2 regions of the Achromobacter spanius genome follow, and region 2 is predicted to be linked to the other one. Evidence: riboswitches for the same ligand, from Rfam matches in the RefSeq annotation. Region 2 holds a riboswitch; the other holds the start of a gene.
What was found. Region 2 has a riboswitch for manganese ahead of ELS24_RS05605 (sodium:calcium antiporter). Riboswitches for the same ligand answer to the same signal wherever they lie in the genome.

Region 1: it holds a riboswitch for manganese, as region 2 does, so the genes downstream of both, ELS24_RS22795 (manganese efflux pump MntP family protein) here and ELS24_RS05605 (sodium:calcium antiporter) in region 2, are expected to answer to the same signal.

What each region holds. Positions count from the first base shown of each region.
Region 1 is NZ_CP034689.1:4,977,512-4,987,676, reverse strand. Features, by position in the region: gene ELS24_RS22830 (thiamine pyrophosphate-binding protein) at 1-1,683, opposite strand, end outside; gene ELS24_RS22825 (tripartite tricarboxylate transporter substrate binding protein) at 1,756-2,733, opposite strand; gene ELS24_RS22820 (cupin domain-containing protein) at 2,786-3,313, opposite strand; gene ELS24_RS22815 (aldehyde dehydrogenase family protein) at 3,328-4,839, opposite strand; partial or broken gene ELS24_RS22810 (transposase) at 5,447-5,669, opposite strand; partial or broken gene ELS24_RS31770 (IS110 family transposase) at 5,906-6,586, shown strand; partial or broken gene ELS24_RS22800 (transposase) at 6,737-6,994, opposite strand; yybP-ykoY riboswitch at 7,295-7,465, shown strand; gene ELS24_RS22795 (manganese efflux pump MntP family protein) at 7,481-8,056, shown strand; gene ELS24_RS22790 (hypothetical protein) at 8,115-8,294, shown strand.
Region 2 is NZ_CP034689.1:1,245,587-1,255,751, forward strand. Features, by position in the region: gene purH (bifunctional phosphoribosylaminoimidazolecarboxamide formyltransferase/IMP cyclohydrolase) at 1-6, opposite strand, end outside; gene ELS24_RS05580 (helix-turn-helix domain-containing protein) at 111-350, opposite strand; gene dusB (tRNA dihydrouridine synthase DusB) at 387-1,412, opposite strand; gene ELS24_RS05590 (UbiH/UbiF/VisC/COQ6 family ubiquinone biosynthesis hydroxylase) at 1,566-2,732, opposite strand; gene ELS24_RS05595 (TM2 domain-containing protein) at 2,824-3,288, shown strand; gene ELS24_RS05600 (aminopeptidase P N-terminal domain-containing protein) at 3,296-4,639, opposite strand; yybP-ykoY riboswitch at 4,775-4,940, shown strand; gene ELS24_RS05605 (sodium:calcium antiporter) at 5,020-6,027, shown strand; gene ELS24_RS05610 (hypothetical protein) at 6,487-6,825, shown strand; gene mgtA (magnesium-translocating P-type ATPase) at 7,255-10,059, shown strand; gene ELS24_RS05620 (porin) at 10,122-10,165, shown strand, end outside.

The DNA.
Region 1 (10,165 bases), 3.0 Mb from region 2:
GGCGTTTCGCAAGACGCCCACCAATTCCGCCGGCTCGGAGACAGGGCCAAAGCCGGTAAGGCCTTGTGCGCGGGCCAGCCCTGCCAGATCAGGCGCGGGATCATCGATGCGTTGCCCGATCCACCGGTTCTCGATAGGCCGGCTGCGATCCCGCGCGACGCGTTCCTGGTGCAATTCGTCGTTGAAGAAGGATCGATTGTTGGCGACGATTATCAGTAATGGAATTCTGGCGTTGGCGGCGGTCCAGAGCGCGGATACGCCCATGAGGTAGTCTCCGTCGCCGATGATCGCGACGGGAAGCCGGCCGGAGTCCTTGAGCCCCAGCGCCGCGCCTACCGCCATGCCTGGCCCTGACCCGATCCCGCCGCCGCCGTCGTAGCCGAGATAGTCGAGCGGGTGGTCGAAGTCGCAAAGGTCGCCGGACCATCCTAGCGGCAGGCGGATCAGGCTCATGTCCAGCCCTGCGGCGGCCGCCTCGACATCGGCGGCAAGCTGAGCGATGGAAATCGTGTCCGACTTTGCAATCTGGCTGCGCGGATATGGGCGCTCGCTGGGGGAGGGTCGTTTGTCCACTTGGGAAAAATCAGGATGTTCGACGACCGACGCCACGAAGGCGTCAGGGTCGCACAAGAGGGTGAGATCTGTCTGGGGCAGCGCCTGGTGATCCATGGACCAGCCGTTGTGGACGTACTGATCCAAAGACACGTGGACGACGCGAGCATGGCATGCGGCGTCGCCAAAGGCCTGGCCCAGTGTCCCGGCCAGGTCGAGCCAGTCCAGACTGACGATCAGGTCGGCTTGCCTAAGTGTCCCCGCGGCCTGGGGAGAGAGGAAGAACCCTGGGGCGGCGCCATGTGCGCCGTGCGAGGTGGGAAAGGCGGCGCCAAGTTTCAGATCGGTCAAGACCAAGGCTCCCCAGCTTTCCACGAGCCGCACGCGCTGCTCCCAGTCGGCGGTGTTTCGAGAGACTCGCCCCATGAGGACCACGGGTCGCCGCGCGGCCCGGACCCATTCCAGTACTTGGCGCACGTCCCGCGCCAGCGGCCGCCCGCCCGCGGGCTGGGGGTAGCGGGTCCGGTCCAGCCGAGGCGGCCGGTCATTGACCGGCGCTTCCTGTAGCGCGGCGTCGAAGCAGACGTAGGTGGGACCTTGCGGCGCCGTGTTCGACATCAGCACCGCCCTGGCGATCGCCTCCTGTGCGGCTTTGGGCGATGCCGGCTGCGCATCCCATTTGACGAAATGACGAACCAATGCGCCCTGGTCCTGCGCAGTGTGTATCCAGTCGATCCAGGGACGGCGTTTCGCCGCGTCTACGGGGCCGGTCGCTCCCAGTACCAGGACCGGGGTGCGGTCCGCCCAGGCATTGAAGATGGCCATCGATGCGTGCATCAGGCCAACGTTGCTGTGGACAATGGCGCCGCACAGATCTCCCGTCACTTTGGCATAGCCGTGCGCCATGGCGACGCCGTGCTCTTCATGCAACACCAGCAGCATTTGCGGCTGCTGGTTGCCCAGGTGGTTCACCAGACTATCGTGCAGCCCACGAAAGCTGGCGCCCGGGTTGACGAAGAGATAACGGATGCCGACGTCTCGAATCGCGTCGGCGATGACGTCGCTTCCCCAGCATCCACTTTCAGACGGAGAGGGCACGGGCACATCGCGACGAGGGTAGTCCTTGCTCATATCGAACTCACATTGATGATCTTGATCGGGTGCGCAGGCACGGGCGGTGCGCTGGCGGAAACGCGGGGAGGCTTAGCGGCTTTCCGCAGAGATTCCCGCATGCTTGATGACTTGGCCCCAGCGCTTGAGGTCTTGTGCCGCAAGTTCGCGAAATTCCTCGGGTGTGCTTGTCTTCGCTTCGATGCCTTGTTCGGTCAGAGACTTTTTCACGCTGGGCTTCGTCAGGACCGCGCGGGTGTCTTGATTGATCTTCTGCAGAACGCCAGCGGGCGTGCCGGCGGGGGCAACCAGCCCCACCCAGATGTCGCTCTCGTAGCTCGGATATCCGCTTTCGGCGATGGTGGGAACGCCTGGGAGCAAGGCTGAACGATCCTTGCTTCCGAGCGCCAGCGCCCGAAGCTTCCCGGCTTGAATGTGGGGCAGAACCGAGTTCAACGGCGCAAACAGTACGTGGACCTGGCCCGCCAGAAGATCGGCGGTGGCAGGGGCCGCGCCCTTGTAGGGGATGTGCGTCATGCTTATGCCGACGACGCTTTTGAATAGTTCGGCCGAGAGGTGCTGGGGAGACCCGGCTCCCGAGGAGGCGTAATTCAATGTGCCTGGGTGCGCCTTGGCGTACGAGACGAGTTCCCGCAACGATTTCGCCGGGACCGAGGGGTTGACGACCAACACGACGGGAACCGTCCCAAGCAAGGTGATCGGGGAAAAGTCCTTTGCCGGATCGAAATTCTGCCGGTACATGACAGGATTTACGGACATCACGTTGTTGGCGGCGATGAGCAGCGTGTATCCGTCCGCCTGAGACCTGGCGACGAGTTCGGCGCCGATGTTGCCAGCGGCCCCAGGCTTGTTTTCAGCGATGACGGGCTGTTCCCATTTTGCGCTGAGCTCCTGGGCGATGACGCGGGCCAGGACGTCGTTGCTTCCGCCCGGCGTGAACGGAATGACCAGTTTCACGGCCTTTTCAGGGTATTGCTGTGTGGCCGCAGCGGGAGTTGCGGCAAATGCGGCACAGAGCGCGCAGAGCGCGGACGCAATAGTGATTTTCATGTCTTCCTCCTCGGCTCGCATGGAGCCTTTATGTTTTTTCGGTCTGCACCAATCAGGCGAAGTACCGCCCTGCCATAAAGGTTGGTGGAATCTCGTTGTTCTCTGCCGAATAGCCATCGAAAGGACGGCCGTCCATTCCAACACGCTGCAGGACGTCCGCGCCCGGCGAAACGGCCGCGCCGATTCGAAGCAGGACCAACGCTTCATCGTCGAACGCCTGGAATTTGTAAAAGCTCCCGGCGGGTAGCAAGACGCAGTCGTAACGCCGCGCCTCGTGCACTTCTCCAGCGGGTCCTTCGAACCGCGCACCTCCTTGCAGCACCACAAACACGTGGTCTTCGTTGGGATGGGCGTGCAGTTCGTTCTCGCCACCCTCGGCGTACGTCTTGAGGACGACGCTCAGCATGTCAGTGGCGCCGAGCACCTGATTGGTACGGCCCGAGGAGGGAAGCGGGGCGGTCAGATGGAAGAAGCTCGGCGTTTTTTTCTGGGCAAGCTGCAGCATTTCGGCTCGCCAGTCATCGGCGCTGTTAACGATAGGGGCTACGGGCCGGCTTCTGGATTCTTCAGGGGTTTTCATCGACACTCCAGGGGTTACGCGGTGCGATGGCTGGGCACCGCCTTCAGGTAGACGTTCTTCTCCTTGGAGAAGCTCAGAAGTTCTTCAAGGCATTCCTCGCGTCCCAGGCCGGACTGCTTGTGACCGCCAAACGGGGTGCCAAGGAAGTGCTTCGACGTTTCGTTCACCCACACGTAGCCAGCCTCGACATTGGCGATGCAGTGCTGGGCGTGCCGCAGGTCATGGGTCCAGATTGAGCAGGTGAGGCCAACGGGCAGGGCGTTCACGTCTTGCAGCATTGCGCCCTCGTCTTCCCACTTGAGCACCGAAAGAACCGGGCCGAAGATTTCTTCGGACGCGATGCGCATGTGCTGCTTGACGTCCACGAACACGGTGGGCTCCAGGAAGAAGCCGCCTTGGAGCCGCGGGTCCGTGGGCGGCTTGCCGCCACACAGCAGACGCGCTCCTTCCTGTTTCCCAAGCTCGATGTACTGGCGAATGCTGTCGTACTGCGCGCGGCTGATGATGCAGCCCATGGTGGTGGCAGGATCCGTCGGGATGCCGGGGACAAGCGCCTGGCAGTGGTCGATGAGTAGCCGGTTTACTTCGTCGTAGATGTCGGCGTGAATGAACGCTCGGCTCGTCGAGCCGCAGGATTGCCCGCACCAGGAAAAATTCATCCCTGCGACGACCGCGGCTGCGACCGTGGCAGGGTCGACGTCGGGATATGCGATCAACGCATTCTTTCCCCCGAGCTCCAGCAGTACGGGCTTGACGGTCTCGGCGGCGGCTCGACCGACGGCGATTCCCGTTGCAACGCTCCCTATGACCGCAACAGCGGAAACGCGCGGATCCGACGCCAATTCCGCACCCACTTCCTTTCCGCCAGGTATCACATTGAATACGCCGGCGGGAAACAGGCCCTCGGACAGCTCCGCGAGTCGCAGCGCAGAAACGGGCGCCTGCTCCGGCGGCTTGATGATCAGCGAATTGCCGGCAGCGAGCGGGGCGGCTGCCTTGCCGGCGGAGAACATGAGGGGGTGATTGAAGGGAATGATGCGGGCAACGATGCCCAAGGGCTCGCGCACCGAGAACGAAAAATCGCCTGGCCCCATGGGCACGGAATGCCCCTTCATCTCCGTTACCAGCCCTGCAAAGAAGTCAAGTTGCGATGCGGCAATTTCCACGTCCATGACCAGGTCGCGCCACGGATTTCCCCCGGTCGCCGCGTCTATCAGCGCGAGTTCCTTGGCGTTCTCTCGAAGACGTTGGGCAAAGGCGCGAATCGACTTGGCGCGTTCCAGGGGGCGGATGGCCTTCCACGCCAGGAAACCGGCTTGCGCTGCGGTAATGGCGCTCTCTACATCCGCGGTCGACCCTTGCGCGACGTCACAGATCTTCCCCCCTGTGGCGGGATTACGGATAACGGAGTAGCGCGCGTGCGCTGGGCGATGCCACGATCCCCCGTAATAGAGATCGAGATTTGAAGGCATCGATGCGTTCAGGCCTGGTACTTCATGCGCAGCATTGGGTAAATCAGAGTTCATCAAGCTTCCTCTTTGAAAGACGAGCTCGTCCCTTGCCATTCCTTTTCGGGGCAGGTCGGGATACTTGTGCTCCTGGAGCGCTGAGGGCTCACGATGGTCGATCCGAGGCGACGGATCTTGAAGATGGACAGAAGCTAGGGAGGCCGGGCGCTGGGCGGGCACATGGGGATGTCTCCTGATCGTGAGCCACGGAAAGGGCGGCCCGTCTTTGCGGGCTTCAATCAGAATACTTAGATCGCTAATGAAAAGGATACTGGTAGATGCCCTACGGCCTTGACGTACATAGCGTGGACATTTGACTTGCGGCTGCGTCACCGTTCCGGCCAGCACGACTCCGGTTGGAGTCGTGGCCGTGGTGTTTGCCGAGTGTCTACCGTTTGACCGCTGTGGCGGGCCTGCGTCGGCAGGGGAGCAATCTCACCTGTGATTGGCGGGAGGGGCGGTGGTGAAGGCAGTCGCCACCAATCCGCCGTTCAATCGAAGAAGGAGGCGGTGACTGGGGGACGCGGCCCTTGGGCGCGGACGGGGGCTCAGCATTGGGTGAAAGTTGTAGGGGCGCGGTTGGGAGCCTGTCCGTATTTCTGTGGGCGAGGCGTTTTAAAAGTTGTTATCCCCGCGCCGCAGCAAACCGTTCGCCGAACAGGATAGCAAACCGGTTCATGGCGGCTTTCCAGTCGAAGGTCGCCCTCACGGACTTGGCCAGCACGTTGCGTAGCGCCAACCATAGGAGCTTGATGGCGGCCTCGTCGGTGGGGAAGTGACCGCGCGTCTTTGATGATCTTTCGCAATTGCATGTTCAAGCTCTCGATGGCGTTGGTAACCGGCATGATATAGCCAGCGCCCCACCGTTCCGCGCCGCGCAGTTCCGGCGTATGGATGTGACCATTCGGGACACGGGGCACTGGGGAGCACTTCGGGTGGTCAGGCCGTTCTTATACGATGAGCCGCGAGCTCGTGTTAGTAGTTGGCCGCCCCTGCGACCCGCCCAGTTGCGCTGCGAGCGCGAATCCGTAGTTGTCGTGCTGTCCCACCGGCTCCCTACATTCATTCGAATGGGAGAACGGTTATGCGAATCGTAGGGTTAGATGTTTCTCGCTCCGTCGCTGAGATTGCGTACCTGGAGGACGGCGTACTGCGTGCAGGTGGCCGTGCCGGGCTGAGACGAGATGAACTAGAACGCTTTGCCGCGAAGTTGCACAAGAGCGATCATGTGGTGCTCGAGGCGACGGGCAACATCGCTGCCATCGTCAATGTGCTTCGCCCGCATGTGGCGCGCGTGGCGATTGCGAACCCGCTACAGGTACGGCTCATCGCCGAGGCTCGCGTCAAGACAGACAAGATTGACGCGGCGGTGCTCGCACAACTGTACGCGAGCCATTTCCTGCCCGAAGTCTGGATGCCCGACGAGAACACGCTGGCTCTACGCCGACAGGTCTCGCGCCGGGCACAACTCGTTCGGCAACGCACGAGGCTCAAGAACGGAGTCCATGCGGTGCTGGCTGTGCATCTGATCGCGCGGTGTTCTGCTACGCACCTGTTTGGCGAGAAGGGACGGGTGTGGCTCGGCGCGCAGCCTCTGCCAATGGATGAGCGCTTGGGCGTCGAGCAACGCCTGCGGGAACTGGACCGCCTTGGTGAAGATCTGCGAGAGGTGGACCGGGCCTTGGCGCAGGTCAGTATCAGTGACGAACGACTGCGCAGTCTGCTGACCATCACCGGCGTAAACACCACGGTGGCAATCGGCCTGAAGAACGGGCCGTCGCTGCGCAGGCTGAACGTACCTATCAACGGCTGTTCTCAAGATGGAAGGAGGCGCGCCCCAAGGGGCGCGACGCCCCACTGTTATGGCCGGGGACACGGATTTCATAAAAAAATCGCGTTGGGGCTTGTCGTTTTCATCCGTCGTATAGATCACGCGCCTGATGTCCGGCGGGAAGACGACGAACGGCGTGACGTTCTCCCAGGCCCGCTGCCAGGCCGCGACGATCGTTGGGTACTTGATCCCCCAGGGCCCATCGGCGAATGTTTGCAGCCCCTGCTCGGCCGCCACGGCCTTGCGATCCTTCCAACACGCGTAATCCAGGCTGTTGCGGATCAGATGCACAATGCAGGTCTGCACCGTCGTGCGCGGGAACAGGTCTTGAACCTCGCTGGGCGTCATCGGTCCCTTGACCAGATGGTCCAGCAACTCGGCCGGCACTTCAGGCAGCCGCCCACGGGCCGCTGCCTGAGCGGCTGCCGTGCGTTTCTTCTTCATCGGCATATCCATGATCTTTAGTCCTCATGATATGCCCCGCACACAAAATCACGGATAGGCCCGGCCGTCGCCGAACGGCGGCTTCCGACCGACCCAAAGCGGAAGTTCGGATGTGCTCTAACCAACGACTGTTGTGCTTGGATTGCTGTCGTAGTGGCGGCCGCCAATTTGGCAATCGTGGGCGGCGCCGCTACAATAGCGATCCTCTTTGGGGAGTAGCCGGCTTCCAGATTGCCTGGAAGAAGCTTTCGTCAACAAGCTCGGCCCCCACGGCCGTGGCGAAGGCAACCCAGCGTAGGCGAGACCAACGAGCATCTTCCGACAGCCCAGGCCGGGCGCGGACGATGTTCGTCGTGTCCCACAATGCCCGGCCGACTTCTTACCATGAATCCCATCTCTGTCTTCATGCTCGGCTTGGCCATGTCCACCGACGCATTTGCCGCCGCCCTCGCGCGCGGCGCCGCCATGTACAAACCCCGCCTCTTCGAGGCGCTTAAGATCGGCCTTATTTTCGGCGTGGTGGAAGCTATCACCCCTGCCGTTGGGTGGTTGCTTGGCTCTGTGGCGTCAAATCTTATTGAAGCCTACGATCACTGGTTGGCTTTCGTGCTCCTGATTGGATTAGGCGCGCATATGATCTACAAAGCGAGTCAGCCGGATGAGGGGGAAGAGGCGGCGCCGGTATCAAGCAAAGAGAAGAAAATCGCCGCGATTGCGCTTACGGGTCTGGCCACAAGCATCGATGCCATGGCGGTGGGTGTAGGACTTGCGTTCATTGACGTCAACATTATCGCGGTTTCGCTCGTCATCGGCTTCTGTACGTTTGTCATGGTCACCGTCGGTGTCATGGCTGGCCGGGCGCTAGGCTCGCTCATAGGTAAACGCGCCGAGCTGGTGGGGGGGCTCGTGCTGATCATGGTAGGCGCCACGATTCTCTACGAGCACCTCACTGCTACCTAACAGCGCGGCGCAAGGGATAAATTACATTCTTATCTACGACTGGGGTTTGAATTCCTGGTTGAACCAGGTTTCGAACGTGTGGCTGCTCCGCATAATCGAAGGTTTGTTCTTCGAGGTCGGCGAGGCAAACGATCTGCGCGTGCGGAGCAAGCATTTCAACGCATTGCCGGGTTTCGATTCGGTTTCGATCCATGTCGACGCGGCAGTTGAATTCGCGCTCGGAGAGCGCTTCCGGTAGTTCCTCTTCTAAAGTGCACCCGGTTTAACCTCGGACGTCCCTCGGCTGGATTTCAGCTTATGGCCGAAAACGGACCCCATCGTCGGCGGCTTCCGACCTTGGCTTACAGCCGGATATGACGTCCGGAAGACCGATTTCGAGTGTCAAGTTCTGGATGACGCGCCGCTCAGCCTCGCATGCAGCCGGTGGCTGCTGCTATTGATACGATGCGGCCGACTTAGGGCACGGGTGTGGCCACCAGCTTGTCGCTTGGAATGGGCACCAGGAAATCCCCGCATTCGTCGACAGGCGCGGTAAACCAATCGCGGTAAGCGCCCTCAGGCAGGATGACAACCATGCGCTTTTCTTTGCCGGGCTGGTGGTATTCACGGAAAAGCGGGTCCTTGCCCGCTTTGATGGTCAGCTTGGTGTAGCTTTCCTGTCATTGCCCGGCGGGATCGCGGTACCGGTGCGACAAACGTGCAATGCCGATGGGTGTGCCGTCCGGGTGAAGCGGGTCGCGGCGGCCGTGCCTAAGCGCCAGTCAGGCTCGAAGATGGCATCGGCCGGAATGATGCAGTGTTGCGCGCTTCTCCAGGCATTACCCAAGGTGAACGACTTCGGGGCTGTCTCGCTGTGGGCGTTGAAGGTGGAAATTCAGAGACACGCTGTCGGAGACCAGCGTGTTGCCGTCCCACCTGGCGCTATTATTCACGGCGTTGACCCTGCTTGCCTCTCGTGCGGAGGACATTGACTTGTCGGGGCGGGTCATCGAATCTCTCTCGGGGATTCCTGCATTCGATCCAGTTGCGCGAGCTCACGCATATCTTTCGGGCCGGACGTTCGGTGACGCGCCGCCGGGGGATGGGCAGGTTCGTAGGGACTCTGTGCCTATCGGGGGGAATCGTCAGGTCGCTCCAATCAGCGCCAGCGCCGTAGTCCGAACGAACTGTGGTTGTCGTGCCCTCCGATCCGCAGGATGCCGAAGGACGCTTCGCCCAGTAGGCGGGATACGCCTGGTCAGCCGGGTTCTTGCCGGCCAGCAAGGCCGCATTATTCGACCCCAAACGCGACTGATGCTCGCGGCTAGCGTACCCCGCAAACTTCGAAATCGTCTTGACGGGCCGCGTTCAGGCACTGCGCTGGCGGTTTTGGTTCAGGCCCGCGGCCTTGAACGCCTCGAATAGCGTCGCTCCGTGGGGGGGAGCGCCACGTCGGTGCGCCGCACCATGCCCAGCGCTCGTTCGAACGTCTCGGCGACACCGCGGAGACCGGATCGGTGGTCAGGGAGTTGATGGTGGCCTTGGCGCCCTCGCGCGGCCCAAGTCGAGCTTGGCGTCGTCCGCATCCACGGCTACAACGCTCAGGCTTATCGCCTTGGCGTACTGCACAGCCATCCAGTCGACTCCGCCGATGCAGGAGATGACAATCCGACTGCCGGACGGGGGGCGCCATTGACGCCAGCGCAAAGCACCGGCGCCAATCGAAAAAATTCTACTTCTGCCTGCATCGCGTTTCTAGAGGGGTAATTAATCGACACCGCCTTGGACATGAGGGTATTCCTGATCCAGCCTGACCTCATTGAGCAGGTGCCGACGGACGGCCGGGATCACCGCTCAACGGGGGAAGGCTTGTCGGCGTCATCCCACCCCTCTGACGGATTGAAGAAGTCGCCAGGCGAAATTTTTAGGAGACGAAACTTTTCATTTGCCGCAGGAGAGCGCCGGAGGGGCTCGTCTACACAGCCAATTGCCTCCATCAATAATAGTCACTTCAGGAGATCAGGCGGACGGAAGCGCTCATATAAGGATTGAAGTGAGAGGCGCGAACAGGAATCTAGAGACACAAAAATGTGTACTCGGGCCACTCATTTGTGCTCATCGCACGGACAG
Region 2 (10,165 bases):
TTTCATGGTGGGGGACGGGAGTCGGGCGGTGCGCCTTTCTCGTTCAGGTCAGGATGGGAAATCGGCGTGGGAAAGGGCAGTGCCGCCGGTGGCCTGCCCTTGCGTAAAAGCTATACCTGGATATTGTGCGCCAGCAACTTCTTGCGCAGGGTGTTGCGGGTGATGCCCAGCATTTCAGACGCGCGCGACTGGTTGCCGCCCGATCGCTCCAGCGCCACTTCAAGCACCGGGCGTTCGACGCAGCGCATCACCATGTCCCACATATCGTGGGGCTCGGATTCACCCAAGTCTTCGAAATAGCGCTCCAGGCTGGCGCGCACGCATTCTTCCAGGACATCTTTCTTGCTCATTTGAGTACAGATATTTTTATGTTGGTGTTGAGGCGGTCATGCCGCCAGCAGGGCTTCTGCGACCGGCGCCGGGTGGGGCTCGCCGTCGCGCGAGAGGGTATCGAACCAATCCGACACCGCCCGCCACTGGTCGCGGGTATTGTCGATCAGGTTCATGCGGGCGCAGAACGAATCCGCGCCCGGCAGGCCGTCCAGGTACCAGCCGATATGTTTGCGCGCCGTGCGTACGCCGGTGTGCTCGCCATAGAAGCGGTAGTGGTCGTCGAGATGTTCAAGCAACAGCTCGCGCATTTCCCCATGGGAGGGCGGGGCCAGTGATACGCCCGTGCGCAAATAGTGATCGATTTCGCGGAAGATCCAGGGACGGCCCTGGGCCGCCCGGCCAATCATGACCGCGTCGGCGCCAGTGTAATCCAGGACGTGCTTGGCTTTTTCAGGAGAGTCGATATCTCCGTTTGCGATCACGGGGATGCTCAGCTCGGCCTTGACGGCGCGGATAGTGTCATATTCCGCCTCGCCCGTATAGAGGTCGGCGCGGGTGCGGCCGTGCAGGGTCAGGGCCGCGATGCCGGCATTTTCGGCCAGCTTGGCCACGCGCAAGGCGTTGCGGCTGTCGCGGTCCCAACCCGTGCGGGTCTTCAAGGTGACCGGCACGCCCAGCGGCGCACAGGCCGACACGACGGCGTCCAGGATGCGGACGATCAGGTCTTCATGGCGCAGCAGCGCCGACCCCGATGCCACGTTGCACACTTTCTTGACCGGGCAGCCCATGTTGATGTCGATGATGCGCGCGCCCTTGCCGGCATTGAAGACGGCGGCCTCGGCCATCATGGCCGGGTCGGCGCCCGCGATCTGGACCGAAATGGGGGCGATTTCGCCATCGTGGTTCAGGCGGCGCGACGTCTTGACGCTGTCCCACAGCTTGGGGTTGCTGGCGGCCATTTCGGACACGGCATAGCCCGCCCCCAACTTCTTGCAAAGTTGTCGGAACGGACGGTCCGTCACGCCCGCCATGGGCGCGACTAGAACGTTGTTGGGAAGGGTCCACTGGCCTATGCGCATGGTCACATTTTAACCGGCTCGATCAAGCCCCCATTTTTCGAGGGTGCTCGCTTGGTAACAAGAAGGGAGAAATCAGGCGGATCCGGCCCCATTCCGGGGGCCGATTTCCGGACCTGTCTCAGGGCCGGATCGCGAGATCGGATAGCGGGGGGATCAGGTCCGAAAGCCCTGCAACAAATGCTGGGCCAGCGGGGCACGCAACGGCGAAGCCAGATCCATTCCCAGCAAGGCCAGCCCGCAGGCATGTTCCACCGGGGCCAGGCCGGTCGCGAACACGCGTGGCATCAGGTCAGTCAGGCCCGCGGTGATGGCGCGGTCGACATAGCGGGCCTGGGCAAACTCGGTCAACAGGGAAGTGGGGCTAAATTCGGGCCGGGCCAGCCAGCCGGCCAGCGTCTGGGCCAGCCTGGCGGCATCGCGCAAGCCCAGGTTCAGGCCCTGGCCGGCGACGGGATGCAGCGTCTGGGCGGCGTTGCCGATGGCGGCCACGCGCCCTTGCACCTGGGCGCGGCGGGCGGCCAGCGCCAGCGGAAAAACGTGGCGGGGCGCTTGGCTGGACAGCCGGCCCAAGCGGTCGCCAAAGGCGGCGGACAGCGCCGACGAAAACGCCGCGTTGTCCAGCGCGGCCAGTTCCCGGGCCCGTTCGGGCGCGCTGCACCAGACCACCGAATAGGCGTCCGGCGTCTGCGGATGAGGCAGCAAGGCCAGCGGGCCTTCGGAAGTGAAGCGTTCCCAGGCCCAGCCTCGGCGCGGCAGCGTGGCGTGCGCCGTCGTCAGTACGGCATGCTGGCCATAGTCGCGGCGCACATCAGTGGCGCCCGCGCCGTCAGACTGCACGGCAACCCGGCACAGCAGGCTGTGGTCCCCTTGCGTAATGTGCACGCCGTCCGCATCCTGGCGTTCGATCACGGCAGCCGGGCCGGACAGCACGGTGACACCACAGGCCGCCACGCGCTCGTCCAACTTGGCGTGCAAGCCGGAATAGGCCACCACGCTGCCCAACTGCGGCACGCCGAAATCCGTGTTCTGGATAACGGCGCGGCCCAGGCGCCCACGCTGCGACACATGAATGTTGCGGATATCGGCCGACCGCTCGGGCCAGGCCTGCAACGATTCCAGCAATACGCGGCTGCCGTGGTTCATGGCCAGCACGCGGGGATCCGCGGCAGGCACGGCGGCGGAGGCGGCGGGCGTCGGCGCGCTGCCGGCGAGCAGGGCGATGCGCGCCGGGTCCGGCGCCACACGCGCCAGCATCAGGGCCAGCACGCGGCCCACGGGGCCAGCGCCAAGAATCGCAATGTCGAAGGCGGATGCAGTCATGCCGGGATTTTAACCGTCCACTACAATCCGGCACAGCCAGCGCGGTCGGTCGCGCCTCACCCTTTACAGTTGATTCCCAGGTTGATCCCCCATGACGCAGGTTCAGCTTTCACCTTCACTGTCCGCCGCCCCCGCCCGACGTCCGCGCGGCAAGGTCGCCGTGGGGCTGCTGGCTTGTCTGTTTGGGTGGCTGGGCGCGCACTGGTGGTATCTGGGCCGCCGATACGCCTGGGCCGTGACACTGCTGGCCGCAGTCAGCCTGTTCTGTGCGTTCCGCTATTACCCGGTCTGGTACGACAACCCCGCCTTCTTCCTGTTGTTCATTCCGATGATCGACGGCTTCATTGAAAGCGCTGTCTTTTCGCTGATGTCCGACGAGAAATTCGACCGTCGCTACAACGCAGCCCATGGCCGGCCCACGTCCACGGGCTGGGGGCCGGTGCTGGTGGCGCTGCTGGCGTGCCTGGTGGGGTCGGTGGTGTCGATGTTCGCCATCGCCATGGTGGTGGTGTACGTCTGGGTAGCCATGGGCTGGCTGGACGGCCTGGTGCTGTAGCCCGCGCCTATTCGCGCATCAATGCCTCGATCTCGCTGGCTTCCACCGGCACGCCGCGCGTGATCAGTTCACAGCCTTCATCCGTAACCAGCGCATCGTCTTCCGTGCGGATACCGATGTTCCAGTAGCTTTCCGGCACGTCGTCAGCCGGACGCACGTAGATGCCCGGTTCAATCGTCAGCATCATGCCGCGTTCCAGCTTGCGCCACGGGCGATCGCCGCCTTGCGCCGGCCCGGGCTGGCGGTAATCACCCGCGTCATGAACGTCCAGTCCCAGCCAGTGGCCGGTGCGGTGCATGTAGAAGCGGCTGTAGTCGCCGGACTCCAGCACGCCATCCAGCGACCCTTTCAACAATTTCAAATCCAGCATGCCTTGCGCCAGCACGCGCAAGGCGGCTTCGTGGCCGTCGTTGAACGTGCGTCCGGGCGCGGTCGCGGCCGCGGCGGCTTGCTGGGCCGCCACGGTCAGGTCATACAGCGCGCGCTGCGGGCCGCTGTAGCGTCCGTTCACGGGAAAGGTCCGGGTGATGTCACTGGCGTAGCTGTCGACTTCGCAGCCGGCGTCGATCAGGACCAGGTCGCCGTCGCGCAGCACGGCTTCGCCGGCCGGGTAGTGCAGCACGCAGGCATTGGCGCCGGCGGCCACGATGCTGTTGTAGGCCACGGCCTGCGCACCGTGGCGGCGGAATTCATACAGCAGTTCCGCTTCCAGTTCGTATTCGTGCATGCCGGGACGGGCGACCCGCATGGCGCGCGCGTGCGCACCGGCCGATATCTTGGCGGCGCGCCGCATGGTGGCGATTTCGGTCGGGTCCTTGACCAGGCGCATTTCCGCCAACCAGGCGCGGACGTCCTGCTGGCGGGCGGGCGGCGCGTGGCCCGCGCGGCCGGCGTCGCGCGCGGCGGCCAGCCAGCGGTGCAGACGCCCGTCATTACGTTTTTCGCCCGCCAGCGGCGCATAAAGCGTGGGATGGTCCAGCATCAGTCTGGGAATCAACTCATCCAGCGCATCGATGGGGTGCGCATCGTCAAAGCCGAAGTGCTCGGCCGCCGCCTCGGGACCGAAGCGCTTGCCTTCCCAGATTTCATGTTCCACATGGCGCGGCCGACAGAACAGCAACGCGCGTTCGGTGGCGCCCGCGATCAGCACCAGCCAGGCTCCGGGTTCGGTAAAGCCGGTGAGATAAAAAAAATCGCTGTCGTGGCGGTACGGGAATTCGGCGTCGCGGTTGCGGATGGCTTCGGGGGCGGTCGGCAGGATGGCGATGCCGCCGCCATCGGCGCGCATCCGTTCCATCAGGCGTTGGCGGCGGGCGACGAACGGGGCGATGTCGGCGGGAGGCAGGCTCATGGCGGGCAGGGGCGCGAACCCCGCGAAAGATGTGGATGCGGCTTACTTTACCCCGCTATCGCGCGCAAACAACAGCGGATGTGCATTGCGCGAAGCCCATGCGGGATTCACTGGACGGCCCGATTCGCGCTGCTACAATCGCGGCTCTGTCATTGGGGAGTAGCCATCCTTTGTCCCCAAAGGAGTTAGCGTCAACAGACTTGGTGGTTCAGGGCCGCGTAGCGGTTGCTAGAACTCCATGGCGCTAACGGTTTCCATGCAAGCGGCATCGCCCGCCGCATGGATCAGCCAGGCGAGACCTTTGGCCGCGTAGCGTTCACCCTAGCCGGGCGAGCCGTTGCGTCGCGCCAATTGGTTTCTGCTCGTCCGGCTGCGTATCTATGTTGCTCACCCTGTTTCTGTTTTTCCTGTCCGCGGCAGTGATTTACTTCGCCTGCGAATTCTTCGTCAACGGCGTTGAATGGGTCGGACACCGCTTCCACCTGGGCGCCACCGCCACCGGCACGATTCTGGCGGCCTTTGGCACGGCGTTGCCGGAAAGCGCGGTGACTTTCATGGCGGTCGTCTTCGGCGACACCCCTGAACAGAAAGACATCGGCGTCGGCGCGGCCATGGGCGGCCCGCTGGTATTGGCCACCCTGGCCTACGCGGTGGTGGGTATTGCCCTGTGGCGCGCACGCCGCGGCGGCCAGCCGGAAAAAGCCAACTGTATTAACGCGGACCAACGCCGGTTGGCCCGCGACCAGGCCTGGTTCATGGGCATCTTCCTCTTCAAGGTGGGGCTGGGTCTGCTGGCCTTTGCGTGGAAGCCCTGGCTGGGCATCCTGTTTCTGGCCACTTACGGCATGTACGTCTGGCGCGAACTCAGCCATGACGAGGCGCGCGCCGACTGCGAAGACCTGGAGCCGCTCAAGCTGCGGCCCAGCGACACCGACCCGTCCATGTTCTGGGCCGCCACGCAAACCATCCTGGCGCTGGTCGTGATTGCCGGCGCCTCGCACGTGTTCGTGAACCAGATCGAGCTGCTGGGCATCGCCATGGGTGCGTCGCCACACGTGGCCGCCTTGCTGCTGGCGCCGGTCGCCACGGAGCTGCCCGAAATCATGAATGCGCTGATCTGGGTGCGCCAGGGCAAGGAACGCCTGGCGCTGGGCAATATCTCGGGCGCGATGATGATCCAGGCGACCATTCCCAGCTCATTGGGGATCTTCATGACGCCCTGGTTGCTGGATGCGCCGCTGCTGGCGGCCGGCCTGTTCACCATGTTGTCGATCGGTCTGCTGTGGCTGCGTTTCCGCCGCTCGGTGATGACGGTGCCCGCGTTGTCGGCGGTGGGCGGTTTCTATGCCTTGTTCGCGACCTATTTGGTGTGGCACTTCTACGCCTGACGCGGGAACGGAAAGACGGAAAAGCGGCGCAAGGCTGACACGCTTTGCGCCGCTTTATCTTTTTTGCGCCGTTGTGACGTTAAACCGCAAAAACCTTGTCCATCAGTGGAAACCCGCGTAAAATCCGTCCGTTATCCATCTCAGGAGCAGTCTTCGTGAATACCGATTCCGGCGAAAGTAGTCGATCTTGCATCGACATCGCTGTCTGACAGGAAACACGCAGAGCTCCATCTGCCGCATCCTGTCATACAGGTTGCGGCGTATCCCAAGCCCTGGGCTTCTACCCGGGCAATAGCGCAGGCCTTCGGCTTGCCGGGAAATTCCCCAACATAAACCGCCAGAACCGCCGCTAGTCGCAGCGTCAGCGTTCGTGCACGTCTTTTGTGCACGTTGCCATGCGCCGCGTCCGGCTGCTCGCGTACTCGCGATACCGCTCCCCATCTTGCAATGGAGGTCGTTATGCGTTTCTTCGACTTGTTCCTACGCCGCGCTGGCGTAGACCGTGCCACCGCCCTGAGCCGCCGTCGCGGCACGTCGCGTTTGACGGTCATTTGTCCGCGCGACGAATTGGGCGCCTTGCGCAAGCAGATCTGCCTGGACTTCAGCGCCGCCGGCCTGGACGTCTCGCAAGTGCAGGTCGACCAAGGCCGCGACCCGAACATGGCGTCAGCTTGCATCACCGTCAATTGCCCGCCCGAACTGCGTGCTGAATTGATGTCGCAAGCGCGCCGTCTCAGCGCCAACCCTGCCGTTCGCCACGTGCATTTCGGCGCGCAAGCCGCCGCGATGGCCGCTTGAACGGCACCCGTTCCACAGGAGAGATCATGCCTAGTGCCTTAGACCCCGACCCTCGATTGCGCCCTGTGTGTGGCGCCGGCATGACTGTCTGACCTGTCTTCTCTTCTGAGCCGACCGGCCGGACAGCATCCCGGTTCTGGCGGACTCCGCAGCAATGAATCCCCGGCCAAGGCCCCGTCTTTGACGACGGACGCGTCCCAGGCGCCGGTCTCGATTCCTAGCTAGCTCCTTTCCGTTTTCCGCACTCCGGCGCGACTTCACCGCGATCCGGACACCGGCAACGTTGCCCCGGTGCCTGCGCACGCCCATCAGGGGCGGCTTGACGGCTTTCAGCGTGAAAGTCGCGGCCCGTCGCTGTCCGCGTGCCTGGCCCAGGGTGGGCGCGCCCGTGTCTCCGACAAGAAATCAAACAAGAACCGGAGCACTCCGATGTTTTTCTTTCTGAAGTCTTTTTTTTCGTCCGCCGCGAGCCGGCGGCGCGCAAGCCGGCATTTCCGGCGCACTCCCATTCTTGAACAGGGCAGCCAAAACGGCGCCGTGTCGACGCCGTCCGAGGCCTCGCGGCAGGCCAACCGCCAGATGCTGGAACGGTCAAGCATGGGGCTGGATGCCTTGTTCTCACTTTTGGCCAGCGGCCGGGGCGGCCTGTCGGAAGCTCAGGCGCAAGCGGCGCGCGAACGACACGGCGCCAACGAGGTCGACCACGAAAAGCCGCTTTCCTGGGTTTCCCATCTGTGGCTGTCCTATCGCAACCCTTTCAATCTGCTGCTGACCGCATTGGCCGGTCTGTCGTGGCTGACCGATGTGCGCATGGCCGAGCCTGACGACAAATCGTGGACGGCGGTGGCAATCATCGGGTCGATGGTGGTCATTTCCACCGTGCTGCGTTTTGCTCAGGAATTACGGTCTAACCGCGCGGCCGAAGCGCTGAAAGCCATGGTGCAGAACACCGCCACCGTGCTGCGCGTGAACGCCGAGGCGCCGGCCGCCGGCAACGGTCGGCGATTGTTTGGCGCGCCCTTGCACGACTCCGGCTCGCACCAGATGGAAGTGCCGCTGGCCGAGCTGGTGCCGGGCGATGTGGTGCTGCTGTCCGCGGGTGACATGATTCCCGCCGACTGCCGGATCCTGAATGCCAAAGACCTGTTCGTTGCCCAAGCGGCGTTGACGGGCGAATCGCTACCGGTTGAAAAGCATGCCGTCCAGCGCGTAGAAACCCAGAACGCGCTTGAACTGGAAAACATGGCGTTCATGGGCACCAACGTGGTCAGCGGTTCGGGCAGCGCCTTGGTCATCGCCACGGGCGCCAATACCTATTTCGGCCAGTTGGCCGGCCGGGTGACGCAAGCCAGCCGCGCGCCGACCCAGTTTCAGCAGGGCATCAACCGTGTCAGTTGGGTGCTGATCCGCTTCATGCTGGTGATGGCGCCCATCGTCTTGCTCATCAACGGCTTCACCAAGGGAGATTGGCTGGAGGCGCTGCTGTTCGCGCTGGCCATTGCCGTGGGCTTGACGCCTGAAATGCTGCCGATGATTGTCACAGCCACGCTGGCCAAGGGCGCCTTGCGCATGTCGCGCCGTAAAGTCGTGGTCAAGCGGCTGGACGCCATCCAGAACCTGGGCGCAATGAACGTGCTGTGTACCGACAAGACCGGCACGCTGACGCAAGACCGCATCGTGCTGGAACGGCATACCGACGTCTATGGATCCAGCAGCGACGACGTATTGGCCTATGCCTATCTGAATAGCTACTACCAGACCGGCCTGAAGAATCTGCTGGACGTGGCGGTGCTGCAGCACGCGGAGCTCAAGCGCAGCCTGAACCTGGCGGCCAGGTACCGCAAAGTGGATGAAATTCCTTTCGACTTTTCGCGTCGCCGGATGTCGGTCGTGGTCAATGAAACCGAGAACGGCCGTGATCATCACGAACTGATCTGCAAGGGCGCGCTGGAAGAAATGCTGCTGGCCTGCACGCGGCTGCGCGTGGGCGACGCGGTGCTCCCGTTGACGGATGCGCGGCGCGCGGATATCCGGCGGGTGACGGCTGAGCTTAATCGCGACGGCCTGCGGGTGATCGCGGTGGGCGTCAAGGAGATGCCGCCTACGCAGTTGACCTATGGCGTGGCCGACGAATCCGACTTGGTGCTGGTGGGCTACATGGCCTTCCTGGATCCGCCAAAAGAATCGACCGGTCCGGCCCTGGCTGCGCTGAAGGCATCTGGCATCGAGGTCAAGGTGCTGACGGGAGACGCGGAACTGGTTACGCAGAAGGTCTGCCGCGAAGTCGGTTTCGACGTGCGCCGCGTCTATCTGGGCGCGGACATCGAGGCCATGGACGATGCGCAACTGGCCGTGGCCGTGCGTGAAGCCAATGTCTTCGCCCGGCTGACGCCCGCGCACAAAGAGCGCATTGTGCGCAGCCTGCGCGCGCAGGGCGACACGGTGGGCTTCATGGGCGACGGCATCAACGACGCGCCGGCCCTGCGCGCCGCCGACGTGGGCATTTCGGTGGATACGGCGGTGGATATCTCGAAGGAAGCCGCCGACATCATCTTGCTGGAAAAGAGCCTGATGGTGCTGGAGGACGGCGTGATCGAAGGCCGCAAGACCTTCTGCAATATGCTCAAGTACCTGAAGATGACGGCCAGCTCGAACTTCGGCAATGTGTTCTCGGTCTTGGTGGCCAGCGCCTTCCTGCCGTTCCTGCCGATGTTGCCCATCCATCTGTTGCTACAAAACCTGATGTACGACATTTCGCAAACTGCAATTCCGTTCGACAACGTCGACGAGGAACTGCTGAAGAAGCCACAGCAATGGGACGCGGACGGCCTGGGGCGCTTCATGGTGTTCTTTGGCCCGATCAGCTCGCTGTTCGACATCGCCATGTTCGCCATCATGTGGTTTGTGTTCCAGGCCAACGCGCCCGAGCATCAAACCTTGTTCCAGTCGGGCTGGTTCGTGGAAGGCCTGCTGTCGCAAACGCTGATCGTGCACATGATCCGCACACGCCGGATTCCCTTCCTGCAAAGCCGCGCGGCCTGGCCGCTGCTGGGCATGACGGCGATGGTGGTGGTGCTGGGCCTTGCGCTACCGTTCTCGCCTTTGGCTGAGTACTTCCAGTTGCAGGCCTTGCCGTGGGCGTACTTCCCTTGGCTGGTGGGGGTGTTGCTGAGCTATTGCGTGCTGACGCAGTTGCTCAAGGGTATCTGGGTACGCCGCTACGGCTGGCAATAAGACCGCGATAGGGTCACATCTGACAGGGCGGGCGCGGGTGTCCGCCCTGATAGGAGAAGAGCATGAAAAAAGCATTTTGCACCGCGCTCATGGCGGGCCTGAGCAT